Linked DNA regions of Thermobifida alba. The protein of the gene in region 1 interacts with the protein of each later gene in a pairwise test. Links are inferred from orthologs where the notes say so. Each region holds a gene or a part of one and is shown in the gene's direction. Other genes may lie near its edges. The genes, in order: ndk and FOF52_RS03725.

What was found.
Region 2: the proteins of ndk (region 1) and FOF52_RS03725 interact in binary tests that used the Escherichia coli proteins (3 or more experiments, as listed by UniProt). The link is inferred for Thermobifida alba from one-to-one orthologs.

What each region holds. Positions count from the first base shown.
Region 1 is NZ_CP051627.1:2,486,552-2,493,680, reverse strand. Bases 1-2,812 are described here. They hold ndk (nucleoside-diphosphate kinase), read left to right. Parts: upstream 1-1,108; coding sequence 1,109-1,516; downstream 1,517-2,812. Other genes in these bases: rodA (rod shape-determining protein RodA), read left to right, coding at 2,354-2,812; FOF52_RS11020 (hypothetical protein), read left to right, coding at 1,990-2,337; FOF52_RS11030 (DUF4233 domain-containing protein), read left to right, coding at 626-964; FOF52_RS11035 (bifunctional folylpolyglutamate synthase/dihydrofolate synthase), read left to right, coding at 1-623. In the rest of the region: more of rodA, read left to right, coding at 2,813-3,532; FOF52_RS11010 (TIGR03960 family B12-binding radical SAM protein), read left to right, coding at 3,772-5,706; FOF52_RS11005 (TIGR03936 family radical SAM-associated protein), read left to right, coding at 6,165-6,956; FOF52_RS11000 (Rne/Rng family ribonuclease), read left to right, coding at 7,071-7,129. UniProt on the Escherichia coli protein: Major role in the synthesis of nucleoside triphosphates other than ATP. The ATP gamma phosphate is transferred to the NDP beta phosphate via a ping-pong mechanism, using a phosphorylated active-site intermediate.
Region 2 is NZ_CP051627.1:804,172-811,379, reverse strand. The notes cover bases 1,393-4,283. They hold FOF52_RS03725 (uracil-DNA glycosylase), read left to right. Parts: upstream 1,393-2,446; coding sequence 2,447-3,121; downstream 3,122-4,283. Other genes in these bases: FOF52_RS03715 (VOC family protein), read right to left, coding at 4,128-4,283; FOF52_RS03720 (pentapeptide repeat-containing protein), read left to right, coding at 3,255-4,079; FOF52_RS03730 (serine/threonine-protein kinase), read left to right, coding at 1,393-2,378. In the rest of the region: FOF52_RS03735 (protein kinase domain-containing protein), read right to left, coding at 1-574; more of FOF52_RS03730, read left to right, coding at 750-1,392; more of FOF52_RS03715, read right to left, coding at 4,284-4,490; FOF52_RS03710 (NACHT domain-containing protein), read left to right, coding at 4,617-7,208. UniProt on the Escherichia coli protein: Excises uracil residues from the DNA which can arise as a result of misincorporation of dUMP residues by DNA polymerase or due to deamination of cytosine.

The sequences.
Region 1 (7,129 bases):
TCGGCGGCCAGCAGGTCGCGGTGAAGGGACTGCGCGCGGGGTACGACGGGATCTTCCTCCCGCTGTTCGGCGTCCACCAGGCGTCCAACGCGGCCGTGGCGGTGGCCGCGGTCGAGGCGTTCGCCGCCCCCACCGAGGGTGAGGAGGGGCTCGACCCCGAGCTGGTGCGTGCCGCCCTGGCCACGGCCACCTCGCCCGGACGGCTGGAGATCGTGCGGACCAGCCCCACCGTCCTCGTCGACGCCGCGCACAACCCGGCGGGCATGGCCGCGACGGCCGAGGCGGTGCGCGAGGCCTTCTCCTTCGACCGGCTGGTCGGGGTGGTGGCGGTCCTGGCGGACAAGGACGCCGAGGGGATCCTGGAGCCGCTGGAGCCGCTGCTCGACGAGATCGTGGTCACCGCCAACTCCTCGCCGCGCGCGCTGCCGCCGGAGCAGCTCCACCGCGTCGCCGAGGACGTCTTCGGCGACGACCGCGTCCACCTGGCGGCCCGTCTCGACGACGCCATCGAGGCGGCCGTCACCCTGGCCGAGCGGGACACCGAGTTCGGCGGCGCCGGGGTGCTGGTGACCGGCTCGGTGGTCACCGCGGGGGACGCCACCCACCTGATGAAGAAGGAGTGACCGTGCGGACCGTCTGCGCCGTTGTCCTGGCCTTCGAGGCGGTGGTGCTGGGACTGGCCGTCCCCGTCGCCATCCAGCTCGGCGGACACTCGCCCGCCCTGGCCGGAGCAGTCTGGGGCGGTCTCGCCCTGGCTGCGCTGGTCCTGGCCGCGTTGCAGCGCTTCACCTGGGGCTTCTACGCCGCGTGCGTGTTGCAGGCGGCGTTCCTGGCCAGCGGCCTGGTGGTGCCGGGCCTCGCCTACCTGGGCATCGTCTTCGTCGGCCTGTGGATCGCCGGGGTGGTCCTGGGACGGCGCGTCGAGGCGATGCGCGGCGCGTCGCAGGACGCGGGCGGAGCCTGACCCGGCTGCTGCCGCCCGGAACGCGCGGGACGCGACCGCCGAACCGGTAGGGTACCCACCACCGGGGCGGAACGCCGCACGGAAGCGGCGGGCCCGGCCGGTGGCACCGTGCACAGTGAACGACCCGTCGAGGAGAGAAGAACCGTGGAGCGCACCCTTGTCCTGATCAAGCCCGACGGCGTGCGTCGCAACATCGTCGGCGACGTCATCTCCCGCATCGAGCGCAAGGGACTCAAGATCATCGCGCTTGAGCTGCGCACCCTGGACGAGGAGACCGCCAGGAGCCACTACGAGGAGCACACCGACAAGCCGTTCTTCTCCTCGCTGGTCGAGTTCATCACCGGCGGTCCGCTGGTCGCCATGGTGGTGGAGGGCAACCGCGCGGTCGAGGCGTTCCGCTCCCTGGCTGGCGCGACCGACCCGGTCCTGGCCGCCCCCGGCACCATCCGCGGTGACTACGGCCTGGACGTCCAGGCCAACATCGTGCACGGTTCGGACTCCACCTACTCGGCCGAGCGCGAGATCAAACTGTTCTTCCCCGACCTGGCCTGAGTTCGGCGGCCCCCGGACACCGGCACAGCGCATCCGCACCGCGGCCGGACGGAACCATCCGTCCGGCCGCGGTGCTGTCTGCGGCACGTTGCGACAAACCGGCGCGTTTGTGTAACTACGTGACTTCGGAGAGTTACGCTAGGGGGTGGCGGGTCACGGAGCGCTCCGCGGCGCCCGTGGCCGCGCCGCGTCCGCCCGACGAGCCGTAGCCCGTCCGACACCGCTGAGGATGCCCATGACCACCACACCCGTCGGCCCCGGCCGTGACACGGCGGCCGGACCGGGAACCGCGGACGCCTCCGCCTCCCCGCGCGGGCGGGCGGGGGGCGCGCTCCCGGCGGTGGTCAGCGGCGCCTCTGCCGTCCCGTCCGGCCCCGCACCGGGGCCGCGGCCCGTCCGGCGGCGCACGCTCCCCCCGCCGGCGGATCCGCCGCGACCGGCGCCGCGGCGCGGTCGGAAGGGGAGGGGAACCGATGGGTGATCCGGTGCGGGCCCGCGGGCACTGGCCCGTGCTCGCAGCCCAGGCGCTGGTGGTGTGCCTGCTGGCGCTCCTCGTGGGCCGGCTGTGGTACCTCCAGGTGCCGATGGGGGAGCACTACCGGGCGCTGGCCGAGAACAACCACGTCCACGTGGTCGCCCCCGCCGTCCAGGGGCGGTTCCTGGACACCGCCGACTGCCCGCCGGCGCGCCACGGGCCCCCGGCCGGGGCCGGGGGCGGGTGCGCCGGGGGACGCATGCGGCCGGCCGACGGCGCCGCACCCCGCTTCGCCGGACCTTTCGAGGACCAGCCGGACGGAGCGGTCCGTCCGGTCGACGAGTGATCCGGAAAGGCGCCGCATGTCGCTCCGTTTCGACCAGTCCGTGCGACTGCCCGCTCCGCTGTCGCGCCTCGTCCGGCTCACCGCCCGGGTCGTGCCCCGCCGCCTCGACTGGGTGCTGCTGGCAGCGGTGCTGACCCTCGGCGTGCTGGGCGCCCTGATGGTGTGGTCGGCCACCCTCCAGCCGGGCGGGCCGCCGGGGCCCACCGGGCACGCCTGGCGGCATCTGGGACACCTCCTGCTGGCCCTGCCGCTCTGCCTCGCCGTCGCCGCGGTGGACCACCGGAGGGTGCGCGCCTACGCCCCGGTGCTCCTCGTGGCCGTGACCGTCGCGCTGCTGCTGGTGCTCGGCCCGCTGGGGGAGGTCGTCAACGGCTCCCGGGCCTGGATCGCCGTCGGCGGCCTCCAGGCCCAGCCCGCCGAGACCGCCAAGATCGCGCTGATCCTGACCGTCGCCGCGGTGCTGGGCGGACCCCCCGACCGGACACGCGCCCCCGCCGCCCGGGAGGTGCTGCTCAGCCTGGGAGTCCTGGCGGTGCCGACGGGGCTGGTCCTGCTGCAACCGGACCTGGGCAGCGCGCTGGTGCTGGGCGTGATCCATCTGGCCATGCTCGCCCTCTCCGGTGCCTCGCCGCGCTGGCCGCTGGGCCTGCTCGGCTGCGGCGCACTGGGGGCGCTCGCGGTGTGGTGGCTCGGCCTGCTCAAGGACTACCAAGTGGCGCGGCTCGTCTCGTTCCTCGACCCGGGCGCCGATCCGCTGGGGGCGGGGTACAACGTCAACCAGGCGCTCATCGCGGTCGGCTCGGGAGGGCTGGGCGGGGCCGGACTGTTCCAGGGCTGGCAGACCAGCGGCAAGCTCGTGCCCGAGCAGCACACCGACTTCATCTTCAGTGTCGTGGCCGAGGAGCTCGGCTTCGCCGGGGGGTGCGCGGTCATCGTGCTGCTGGGCGTGGTGCTGCTGCGCGTCCTGCGCACCGCCGCCCGCTGCGACCAGCCCTACGGCCGCCTGGTCTGCGTCGGGGTGGCGGCCTGGTTCTGCTTCCAGGTGTTCGTCAACATCGGCATGACCCTGGGGCTCAGCCCGGTCACCGGACTGCCGCTGCCGTTCGTCTCCTACGGGGGCAGCGCGGCCGTCGCCAACCTCACCGCGGTCGGCCTGGTCCTGGGGGTGCACGCGCGCACCGGGGAGGCACGGTGACCGCGGACCGGCGGAGGAGAGGGCTCGCCCCCGGCGGGCCGGGACGGGCCGCGGCGGAGCACAGCGCGAGTCCCGCGGCCGCCGGCGGTCCCGACGGCGCCGCCCGCCCGGTCGACCCCGGGGACACCGGGGCCGCTCCCGCGATTCACCGCATTGCCCCGAGGGCGCCTATCCTGGCAGGAACAGGCGCCGTCTCCTGTCCGTCGCCGAGCGACCGCGAACGTGAGGCCCTTTTTCCGATGACTGTCGAATCCGTCTTCCCGCAGTTGGAAGCGCTGCTGCCGCACGTGCAGAAGCCGATCCAGTACGTGGGGGGTGAGCTGAACTCCGTCGTCAAGGAGTGGGACGACACCGAGGTGCGGTGGGCGCTGATGTACCCCGACGCCTACGAGGTGGGTGTCCCCAACCAGGGCGTCCAGATCCTCTACGAGATCCTCAACGAGCGCGAGGGAGTGCTCGCCGAACGCGCCTACGCGGTCTGGCCCGACCTGGAGAAGCTCATGCGCGAGCACGGGGTGCCGCACTTCACCGTGGACGCGCACCGCCCCCTGGCCGCCTTCGACCTGCTGGGCGTCAGCTTCGCCAGCGAGATGGGCTACACCAACCTGCTCACCGCGCTGGACCTGGCGGGCATCCCGCTGCACGCGGCAGACCGCGCCGACGAGCACCCGATCGTGCTGGCCGGCGGACACGCCGCGTTCAACCCCGAGCCCATCGCCGACTTCCTCGACGCCGTCGTCCTCGGCGACGGCGAGGAGATCGCGCTGGCGATCACCGAGATCGTCCGCGAGTTCCGCCGGGAGGGCTCCCCGGGCGGACGCGACGCGCTGCTGGCCCGTCTGGCCGCCACCGGCGGGGTGTACGTGCCCAAGTTCTACGACGTCACCTACCTGCCCGACGGCCGCATCGAGCGGTACACGCCCAACCGGGAGGGGGTGCCGTGGCGGGTGCACAAGCACACCGTCATGGACCTCGACCGGTGGCCCTACCCCAAGAACCCGATCGTCCCGATCGCCGAGTCCGTCCACGAGCGCTACAGCGTGGAGATCTTCCGCGGCTGCACCCGCGGCTGCCGCTTCTGCCAGGCCGGGATGATCACCCGTCCGGTGCGCGAGCGCAGCGAGCAGGCCGTCGCCCGGATGGTCGACCAGGGGGTGCGCTCCTCGGGGTTCCAGGAGGTCGGCCTGCTGTCGCTGTCCAGCGCCGACCACAGCCAGATCGGCGACATCACCAGGAACCTCGCCGACCGCTACGAGGGCACCCACACCGGCCTGTCCCTGCCCTCCACCCGGGTGGACGCCTTCAACATCGACCTGGCCAACGAGCTCACCCGCAACGGCCGCCGCTCCGGGCTCACCTTCGCGCCCGAGGGCGGCAGCGAGCGGATGCGCCGGGTCATCAACAAGATGGTCACCGAGGCCGACCTGATCCGCACCGTCACCGCCGCCTACGCCGCGGGCTGGCGACAGGTCAAGCTGTACTTCATGTGCGGGCTGCCCACCGAGGAGGACGCCGACGTCCTGGCCATCGCCGACCTGGCCCGCGAGGTCATCAGGGCCGGACGCGAGGTCACCGGACGCCGGGACATCCGCTGCACGGTGTCCATCGGCGGTTTCGTGCCCAAGCCGCACACCCCCTTCCAGTGGGCGGGACAGGCCCCGCACGAGGTCGTCGACGCCCGGCTGCGCAAGCTGCGGGACGCGCTCCGCTCCGACCGGGAGTACGGCAGGTCGATCGGCCTGCGCTACCACGAGGGGAAGCCCTCCATCATCGAGGGGCTGCTCTCCCGCGGCGACCGCCGACTGGGCCGGGTCGTGGAACGGGTGTGGCGCGAGGGGGGCCGCTTCGACGGCTGGAGCGAGCACTTCTCCTACGAGCGCTGGATGGACGCCGCCGAGGCGGTGCTGGCCGACGAGCCGGTGGACGTGGACTGGTACACGGTGCGCGAGCGCGACGCCGACGAGGTACTGCCCTGGGACCACCTGGACGCGGGGCTGGACCGGGAGTGGCTCTGGCAGGACTGGCAGGACGCCCTGCACGGCGAGGAGGCCGTGGAGGTCGACGACTGCCGGTGGAGCCCTTGCTACGACTGCGGCGTCTGCCCGAGCATGGGGACCCAGATCCAGACCCACGACACCGCGGGGCGCCGACTGCTGCCGCTGAGCGTGGTGTGAGAGGCGGGGCTGCGCGGGAAGTGCCCCGGGAGACGGGGTACGGCCCGGCACCCCGCTCGCGCCGGGCCGTACACGTACTTGGACGTACCGGGGGCGGGATCGGTTGGCAGCGGACCGGGACTTTTTCCCGGGGCCCCACGCCTTCGCCCCGGCGGCGGACGGGCCCGGGGCGCGCCGTCGCCGGACCGCCCGTCCCAAAAGGTGCGCTTTTCAACTCCGGTCGCAGTGGGAAGAGCATTGACTGTGGCGGAACACACGCTCGCCGCGAGGGGTTGTACCTCGATGAGGGCGGTGGCGCGGAGTCGCCGACACGCCCCGTAGGCTGAAAAGAAGACGAACCTCTCCCGAGGGGACACGGTCCTGCCGTGCCGGCCCGCGGGAGTCCGAGGAAAGGAGCAGAGCTGCCCCCCGCACTTGAGGGCGCCGATTCGCTCTCCACCGGTCACCAGGCCCAACGGATGCGCGTGCGGTACGCCAAACGCCACCGGATGAGATTCGCGAGCCATCGCGACATCGCCCGCGTACTGGAACGTGCGCTGCGCCGGGCCCAGGTACCCGTGGCCTTCTCAGCGGGGTTCTCGCCTCATCCCAAGATCTCCTACACGGGCGCGGCCCCCACGGGAGTGGCGAGTGAGGCGGAGTATTGCGAACTCACTCTGGCCGAGCCGATGGACCCCGAACGGTTGCGCGAGCGACTCGACGAGGCGATGCCCGAAGGCATCGACATCCTCACGGTGGCCCCGGCAGCGGCGGGCGGTCTGGCAGACCGCCTGGAGGCGTCGGAGTGGCGAATCGAACTTCCGGGCGTCGACCCCGACGACGCCGCGGCAGCCGTGGCCGCGTTCCTCGCGGCCGAGCGGATCGAGGTGGAGAGGCTCACCAAGAAGGGACGCCGCCGCTTCGACGCCCGCTCACCCGTCTTCCTGCTGGACGTCGACAGGCGCGCCGCAACGGAACAACAAGAGACATATGCCATACTTCGCTTGATCGTGCGGCACACCACTCCTGTCGTACGACCCGACGACGTGGTGACCGGCCTCCGTCAGATCGCCGACCTCGCCCCGCCGTCATCGACGAAGATGACCAGGCTGGCGCAGGGGCCGCTCGACGAGGACTCCGGAACCATCGCGGACCCGCTCGCCGCGGACAACGCGGCCTCGGAGTCAGGCGCCACCGTCGTCAGCGCACACGCCGGATCCGCCTCGGCGCGGTCCGGATCGGGGAACGTGAGCGCACCTCAGGGACTTTGACCGGCGTCGCGGTCGCGACGCCGGCGCGGATTATTGACAACGACAGTTCTTGCGCGCCGCGGCCGGGCACCACGTGCGGGGCCGCGCCCGAGAACTTGACGGGAGACCGCCCGGATGCTCGAAAACGAGCCCAACAACGGTGCAGACGGCACCGAGGGGACAACTGAAACAGA
Region 2 (7,208 bases), 1.7 Mb from region 1 along the record:
TGCGGCTCAGTCCGAAGTCCACCAGGACGGCCTGGCCGTCCTCGTTGACCATGATGTTGCCGGGGGACAGGTCGCCGTGCACCACCGGGCGTTTGGAGGGGGTGGCCCGGCCGGAGTGCAGCACGTCGAGGACCTCGGCGACCTGCTCCAGGTAGCCCAGCGCCGTCCGCTGCCCCCGCAGGCCCTCCACGGCGTGCTCGGCCCGCCAGTCGCGCAGGTCCACGCCCTCGACGTGGTTCATCACCAGGTACAGGGCCCGGCCGGTGGCCTCGGCGGCTGTGCCCGCGCGGTGCTCGGGGGCGCCCTCGAAGTGCTCGCGCACCCCGACCACGCCCAGCCGGGTGATGAACCGCAGCAGTTCGGCCTGCTCGCTCCAGCGCCTGCTGAGTTCGGCGAACTGCTCGGGGGAGGCGGCCGCGTCCGCGTCGAGGACCTTGACGACCACCGGCTCGGTCTGGCCCGCCAGAGTCACCTCGGCGAGGTAGAGGGTGGCCTCACCGCCCCGTCCCACCGACCGCACCAGACGGTACTTGTCCGGTTGGGAGTCCGGGCCGACGTACAACGTAGAACTCACTGGTCTGCTTCACTTTCCGGTTCGGGGGTTCGGCTGGACGGTGGAAAGCGCGAGGAGAAACGATAGCCCCTCGCGGTCACGGCGGGGGAGCCCTTCACCCCTCTGTGATCCGGATGTCCGGCGGCCGGGTTCGGCTGGATAGGTTGGCCTCGGGAGGCTCCCGCTGGAGGACGACGTGGCACAGCGTGTACTGGACGGCCGCTACCGCCTGGTCGAACGACTGGGTTCCGGAGGCATGGGGGAGGTCTGGCGTGGTCACGACGAGCGGCTGGACCGCCCCGTGGCGGTCAAGCTGGTTCACCCCGAGGCGATCTCGGACGACGGGACGGTAGCACGGTTCCGCCGGGAGGCCCGGGTGACCGCGCGGCTGGCCGGGCACCCCAACATCGTCATCCTCTACGACTACGGCGCCGACGGGCAGACCGTCTACGCGGTCATGGAACTGGTCGCGGGCCGCCCCCTCAACGTGCTGCTGCGGGAGCGGGGGCGGCTGCCGGTCGCGCTGGCCGCGCGCTGGGGCGCCCAGGTGTGCGCGGGCCTGGCCGCCGCGCACGCGGCGGGGGTGGTGCACCGCGACGTCAAACCCGGCAACCTCATGGTCGTGGACGCCGCCGCGGCCGACGGCGGCACGGTGAAGGTGCTGGACTTCGGCATCGCCGGGTTCCACGAGGCCGCGTTGCAGAGCCGTCGGCTGACCCGCACCGGCGACCTGTTCGGCACGCCGCTGTACATGTCCCCCGAGCAGATCCAGATGCTGTCCGTGGGGGCGGCCAGCGACCTGTACTCCTTCGGCGCGGTGCTGTTCCAGATGCTGACCGGGCGGCCCCCGTTCCAGGCCCCCGACCCGATGCCGGTGCTGCGCATGCACCTGACCGAGCCCCCGCCCGACCTCGCCGGGCTGCGTCCGGACGTGCCCGCGGACCTCGCCGAACTGGTGGCCGCGCTGCTGGCCAAGGACCCCGCCGAGCGGCCGGAGAGCGCCCTGTGGGTCCGCGACCGGCTGCTGTCGCTGCGCCTGGACGGCTCCGGCGCCCGGTCCGCGCCGACGGTCCCGCCGACCGCTCCCCCGCCGCCGGCGGCGGGCGCCGCCCCGGCTCCGACGGTCGCTCCGGAGCGGCGGCGGTCCCTGGAGCGGTCGCTGGAGGAGGCCGAACGCCTCGCCGACGGCGGTGCGGCGGCCGAGGCGGCGCGGCTGCTGGGCGGTCTGCTGGGCGAACTGGCCGAGGTCTACGGCGCCGACCATCCCGAGACGCTGCGGGCCCGCCGCCGCCACGCCCAGCTCACCGGCAAGGCCGGCGAGTACGCGCGGGCCGCGGAACTGCTGGGCGCCCTCGTCGCCGACCTGGACCGCCACTACGGCCGCGGCCACCCGGAGACGCAGACCGCCCGCCACTACCTGGCCGTCAACACCGGCCGGGCGGGGCGGCGCGCCGAGGCCGCAGCCCTGCGCCGGGAACTGCTGGACGACCTGGTGGCCGCGTACGGGCCGGACGCCACGCGGGTGCTCGACAACCGGCTGTTCCTCGCCGTGGACGTCGGCGAGTCGGGCCAGTACGCGCGGGCGGCGGAGCTGCTGGGCGCCCTCGTCTCCGACCTGGAGCGGCTGCTGGGCGCGGACGCCTCCCGCACCCTGGAGGCCCGCCACTACCTGGCCGCCTACACCGGGCTGGCGGGCGATCCGGCCGGGGCGGTGCGGCTGTACCGGGCGCTGCTCGACGACCACGTGCGCCGCCACGGCCCGGACCACCCGGCGACGGCGCGGACCCGGCAGCGGCTGTCCCGCTGGCTGCGTCCGGGGCACTGAGCCGCACTCCGGGACCGGGAGGCGCGAATCCGCCGCCGCTGTCGTCGGCCGCCGCTAGGGTGCCAACCATGTCGAGACCGTTGCACGAGATCATGGACAGCGGCTGGGCCGAGGCGCTGGCGCCGGTGGCCGACCGCATCGCGCAGATGGGCGACTTCCTGCGGCAGGAGGTGGCCGAGGGCCGCACCTACCTGCCCGCCGGGGAGAACGTGCTGCGCGCCTTCCGGCAGCCCTTCGAGGAGGTGCGGGTGCTGCTGGTGGGGCAGGACCCCTACCCCACCCCGGGGCACGCCGTGGGGTTGAGCTTCTCGGTGTCGCCGGAGACCCGCCGCCTGCCGGGCAGCCTGCGCAACATCTTCACCGAGTACACCCAGGACCTGGGGTACCCGATGCCGTCCAGCGGGGACCTCACCCCGTGGGCCGAACGCGGGGTGCTGCTGCTCAACAGGGTGCTGACCGTCGCGCCGCGCAAGGCGGGGTCGCACCGCGGCAAGGGCTGGGAGGAGGTCACCGATCAGGCGATCCGCGCGCTGGCCGCCCGCGACAAGCCCCTGGTCGCGATCCTGTGGGGCCGCGACGCCCGCAACCTGCGCCCCCTCATGCCGCACGTGCCGTGCGTGGAGTCCACCCACCCCAGCCCGATGTCGGCGCACAACGGCTTCTTCGGCTCCCGCCCGTTCAGCCGCGCCAACGCCCTGCTGGAGAAGCAGGGCGCCGAACCGATGGACTGGCGCCTGCCGTAACCCCGCGGCCGCCCGGACCGGAATCCTTCCCTTCCCGGCGTCCCGCTCCGGGCGGCGGGCCGCCGGGAGGCAGAATGGGAAGGGCTCCGGGCACGACGTGCCCTCGCCCTTCCCTTCCCGGAGGCTGCCGGTCTTGTCCCAGAAACCTTCCTCCGCCGCCCTGCGCGCCGACTGCTCCCGCTGCTTCGCGCTGTGCTGCGTCGCCCTGCCCTTCGCCGCCTCGGCGGACTTCGCGGTGGACAAGCCCGCGGGCAGGCCGTGCCACCACCTCCTCGGCGACTTCTCCTGCGGCATCCACGCGCGGCTGCGCGAGGAGGGGTTCGCCGGCTGCGCGGTCTTCGACTGCTTCGGCGCGGGGCAGCAGGTCGCCCAGACCACCTTCGGCGGGCGGGACTGGCGGCGCTTCCCCGAGCTCGCCCGGCCCATGTTCGCGGTCTTCCCCGTCATGCGGCACCTGCACGAACTGCTGTGGTACCTGACCGAGGCGGCGGCCCTGCCCCGGGCCCGCCCCGTCCACGGCGCGCTGCGCCGCCGCCGAGACGCAGTCGAACAGCTCACCCGCGCCGACGCCGAGACGCTGTCGGCGGTGGACGTGGCGGCCCTGCGCGACGAGGTCAACCCGCTGCTGCTGCGGGCCAGCGAGCTGGCCCGGGCCGCCGCCCCGGGCAGGCGGCAGAACCTGCGGGGAGCCGACCTGGCGGGCGCGGACCTGCGCGGCGCCGACCTGCGGGGCGCCAGTCTGCGGGGGGCGCTGCTCGTCGCGGCCGACCTGAGCGGCGCCGACCTGCGCCTGGCCGACCTGACCGGCGCGGACCTGCGCGGGGCCGACCTGTGCGGGGCCGACCTCGGCGACGCGCTCTTCCTCACCCGGTCCCAGCTCGCCTCGGCCGTCGGCGACACCTCCACCCGGCTGCCCGCCCACCTGGAGCGGCCCCCGCACTGGAGGCCGCGCCGCTGATCCCGCCCCGGGCGCCGCGGGGGTGCGGCCCGCGCCCGCGGCCCCGGATCACCCGGACACCACGCAGAACTCGTTGCCCTCGGGGTCGGCGAGCACCACGCCCCCCTTCCCGTCGGCCCCGCGGAGGTCGGAGACGAAGGTCGCGCCCAGGCCGACCAGCCGCTCCACCTCCCTGTCGCGGTCGGTGCCCGCCCCTGTCAGGTCCAGGTGGACCCGGTTCTTGGCCACCTTGTTCTCCGGCACCCGCTGGAACAGCAGCCGCGGCTGGCCGTCGGGGGTGTCGACGGAGACCTCGGGGTCGCCGGGCCTGCTGCCGGGGGCGATGGCGGCGCCGAGGGCCCCCGCCCAGAACTCGGCCAGGGCGTAGGGGTCGGCGCAGTCGAAGGTGACCGCCCGGATGATCGATCGCATTCCTCTTCTTTCCTCCCGGGTGTGCCGCCGCCGCATGGGCTCGTGCCCACAGCGGAATTTGGGCAACCGTCACGGGAACGTCACAATGGACATCCCTCCCACTCCGTAGCCGGAAGGCGGCCCCCCGTGGCGAAGAAGACCCTCTCCTACGCCGACGCCCTGCGGATCCTCGGCGGCGACGACCCGACCCTACTCGGGTTCGGTGAGGCCGTGGTCACAGGCACTCTCGGCGCGTTGGGGGTTCCCGACGTGCTGGGACTGCAGTCGCAGGTGGTGCGGTACGGGCAGGCCGCGGTCACCGGCATCCGGGAGAAGATCACCGGGGTGAGCCGCTGGGACCGCACCGAACGGGTCGCCGCCGCCGACCTGGTCCTGCGGATCACCGCGCTGTTCGAGGCCCTGGACGAGGCGCTGGACCGGCCCGGCTGCCCGCTGGCCCTGCGCGACCTGCGCATCACCCGGGAGGAGCAGTACGCGCTGTTCGGCGACGTGCTGCGCGCCCCCGAACAGGACGCCCCGACCCTGCCGCCGGCCGCGGACGGCGGCGAGCACGCGCCGCCCTACCGGGCCGCGACCGCCGCCCTGCTCCGGTTCCTGCAGGGCCTGGAGGCGTGGGAGGGGCTCGACGAGGCCGGTCGGGCCCGGGTCGCCGCGGCCCTGGACGAGGTGCCCGCACTGGCCCGCCGCCGCCACGTCGAGTCGTACCGAAAACTCGCCGCCGACGTTCCGGAATTCGGGGTGTGGGCGAACCTGGCCGCGCACGAGGACACCCGCGCACGGGTCGCGGAGGTCCGCGTCGGCCTGACCGAGATCGCCGACCTGCTGGGGCAGCTGACCGCCCCGGGCGCGCGGCGCAGGCTCACCGAACTGGAACGGCTCTACCAGTCGGTGCTGGAGGAGCCGCTGCTCGCCACCGGCGAGGCCCCCGACGGGGTGGTGCTGCCCTTGGTGCGCGACGCCTACGTGGACCTGGGCGGCCGGCTGCGGTTCACCGACGCCGACGCCGCCCCCTCCGCGGACCCGTGGTGGGACGGCGCCGCCCGCCACGACGACCTGCAGCCGCTGCTGGTGTCGCTGCTCACCCAGCGCGAGTGCCACTTCCGGCCGATCGTGCTGCTCGGCCACCCCGGTGCGGGCAAGTCGCAGCTCACCCGGATGCTGGCGGCGCGGCTGCCGTTCGGCGACTTCCTGCCGCTGCGCGTGGAGCTGCGGTCGGTGCCGGCCGACGCGCCGATCCACGCGCAGCTCGACGAGGGGCTCTCCGCGACTCTGCACACCCGCGTGTCCTGGCGGGACCTGGCCGACGCGGCCGAGGGCGCGCTGCCCGTGGTGATCCTCGACGGCTTCGACGAACTGCTCCAGGCCACCGGGGTGCACCGGTCCGACTACCTGGAGCAGGTGCAGCGGTTCCAGGAGCACCAGGCCGCCCTGGGCCGCCCGGTGGCGGTGGTCGTCACCAGCCGCACCGTGGTCGCCGACCGCGTCCGCTTCCCGCCGGGCACGCCGGTGATCCGGTTGGAGCCGTTCACCGACGCCCGGGTCACCCGCATGCTGGCGGTCTGGAACAGGGCCAACGCCGCAGCGCTGGCCGCGCGGGGGCTGCGCCCGCTGCCGGAGGAGACGCTGCTGCGCTACCGGGAGCTGGCCGAGCAGCCGCTGCTGCTGCTCATGCTGCTGGTGTTCGACGCCGACGGCAACCGGCTGCAGCGGGACGCCGCCGCGCTGGGCCGCGCCGAGCTGTACGAGCGGCTGCTGACCGCGTTCGCCGAACGGGAGGTGCGCAAGCACCGCCCCCGGCTGGGCGGGGCGGAGCTGGCGCGGGCTGTGGAGGAGGAGCTGCGCCGCCTGGAGGTGGTGGCCGTGGCCATGTTCGTCCGCCACCAGCAGTGGGTGGGCGCCGAGCAGCTGGAGGCCGACCTGGCGGTGCTGTTCCCCGACGCCGCGGTGGACGCGGGCGAGGCCGGGCTGGGCGGCCGGATCAGCGCCGCCCACCAGGTGCTGGGCCGGTTCTTCTTCGTGCACGAGGCCCGCGCCGTGCAGCAGGGGCAGACCCGCAGCGTCTACGAGTTCCTGCACGCCACCTTCGGGGAGTACCTGGTGGCGCGCACGGTCGTGGGCGAGCTCGCCGACCTGGTCGCCGACCGCGCGCACGCCGCGCGCAGGCGCACCCCCGTCCCCGTGGACACCGGCCGGTTCCACGCGCTGACCTCGTTCGCCGCGCTCGCGGGGCGTGCCGCTGCGGTGGAGTTCGCCGCCGAACTGCTCGCCGCACGCACCCGGGACGCGCGCGACCGCGCGGAGTACCGGTCGCTGCTGGTGGAGATGTTCCGGGCCGCGCTGTACCCGCGCGCCGGGGCGACGGTGGACTACCGGCCCTACGAGGCGACCGTCACGCGCCGCCTGGCCGCGCACACCGCCAACCTGGTGACCCTGCTGGTGCTGGTGGCCGACGAGGTCGGCCTGGACGAGCTGTTCCCGGACTCCGGGCAGCCGTGGCTGCCGTGGCGCGAGGTGGCCGGGACGTGGCGGGCGCTGTCCGGCGACGAGTGGTTCGGCTTCATGGACACGGTGCGGCTGCGCCACCTGGGGCACTGGGAGGAGGACGGCACACCGCGCGCGCTGCTGGTCCGGGAGCGCCGCGAGCCGGTCAACGTCGGCGAGTGCGTGGGCTTCGAGCTGCGCGTCAACGCCGCGGGACGGCTGGACATCACCGACCCG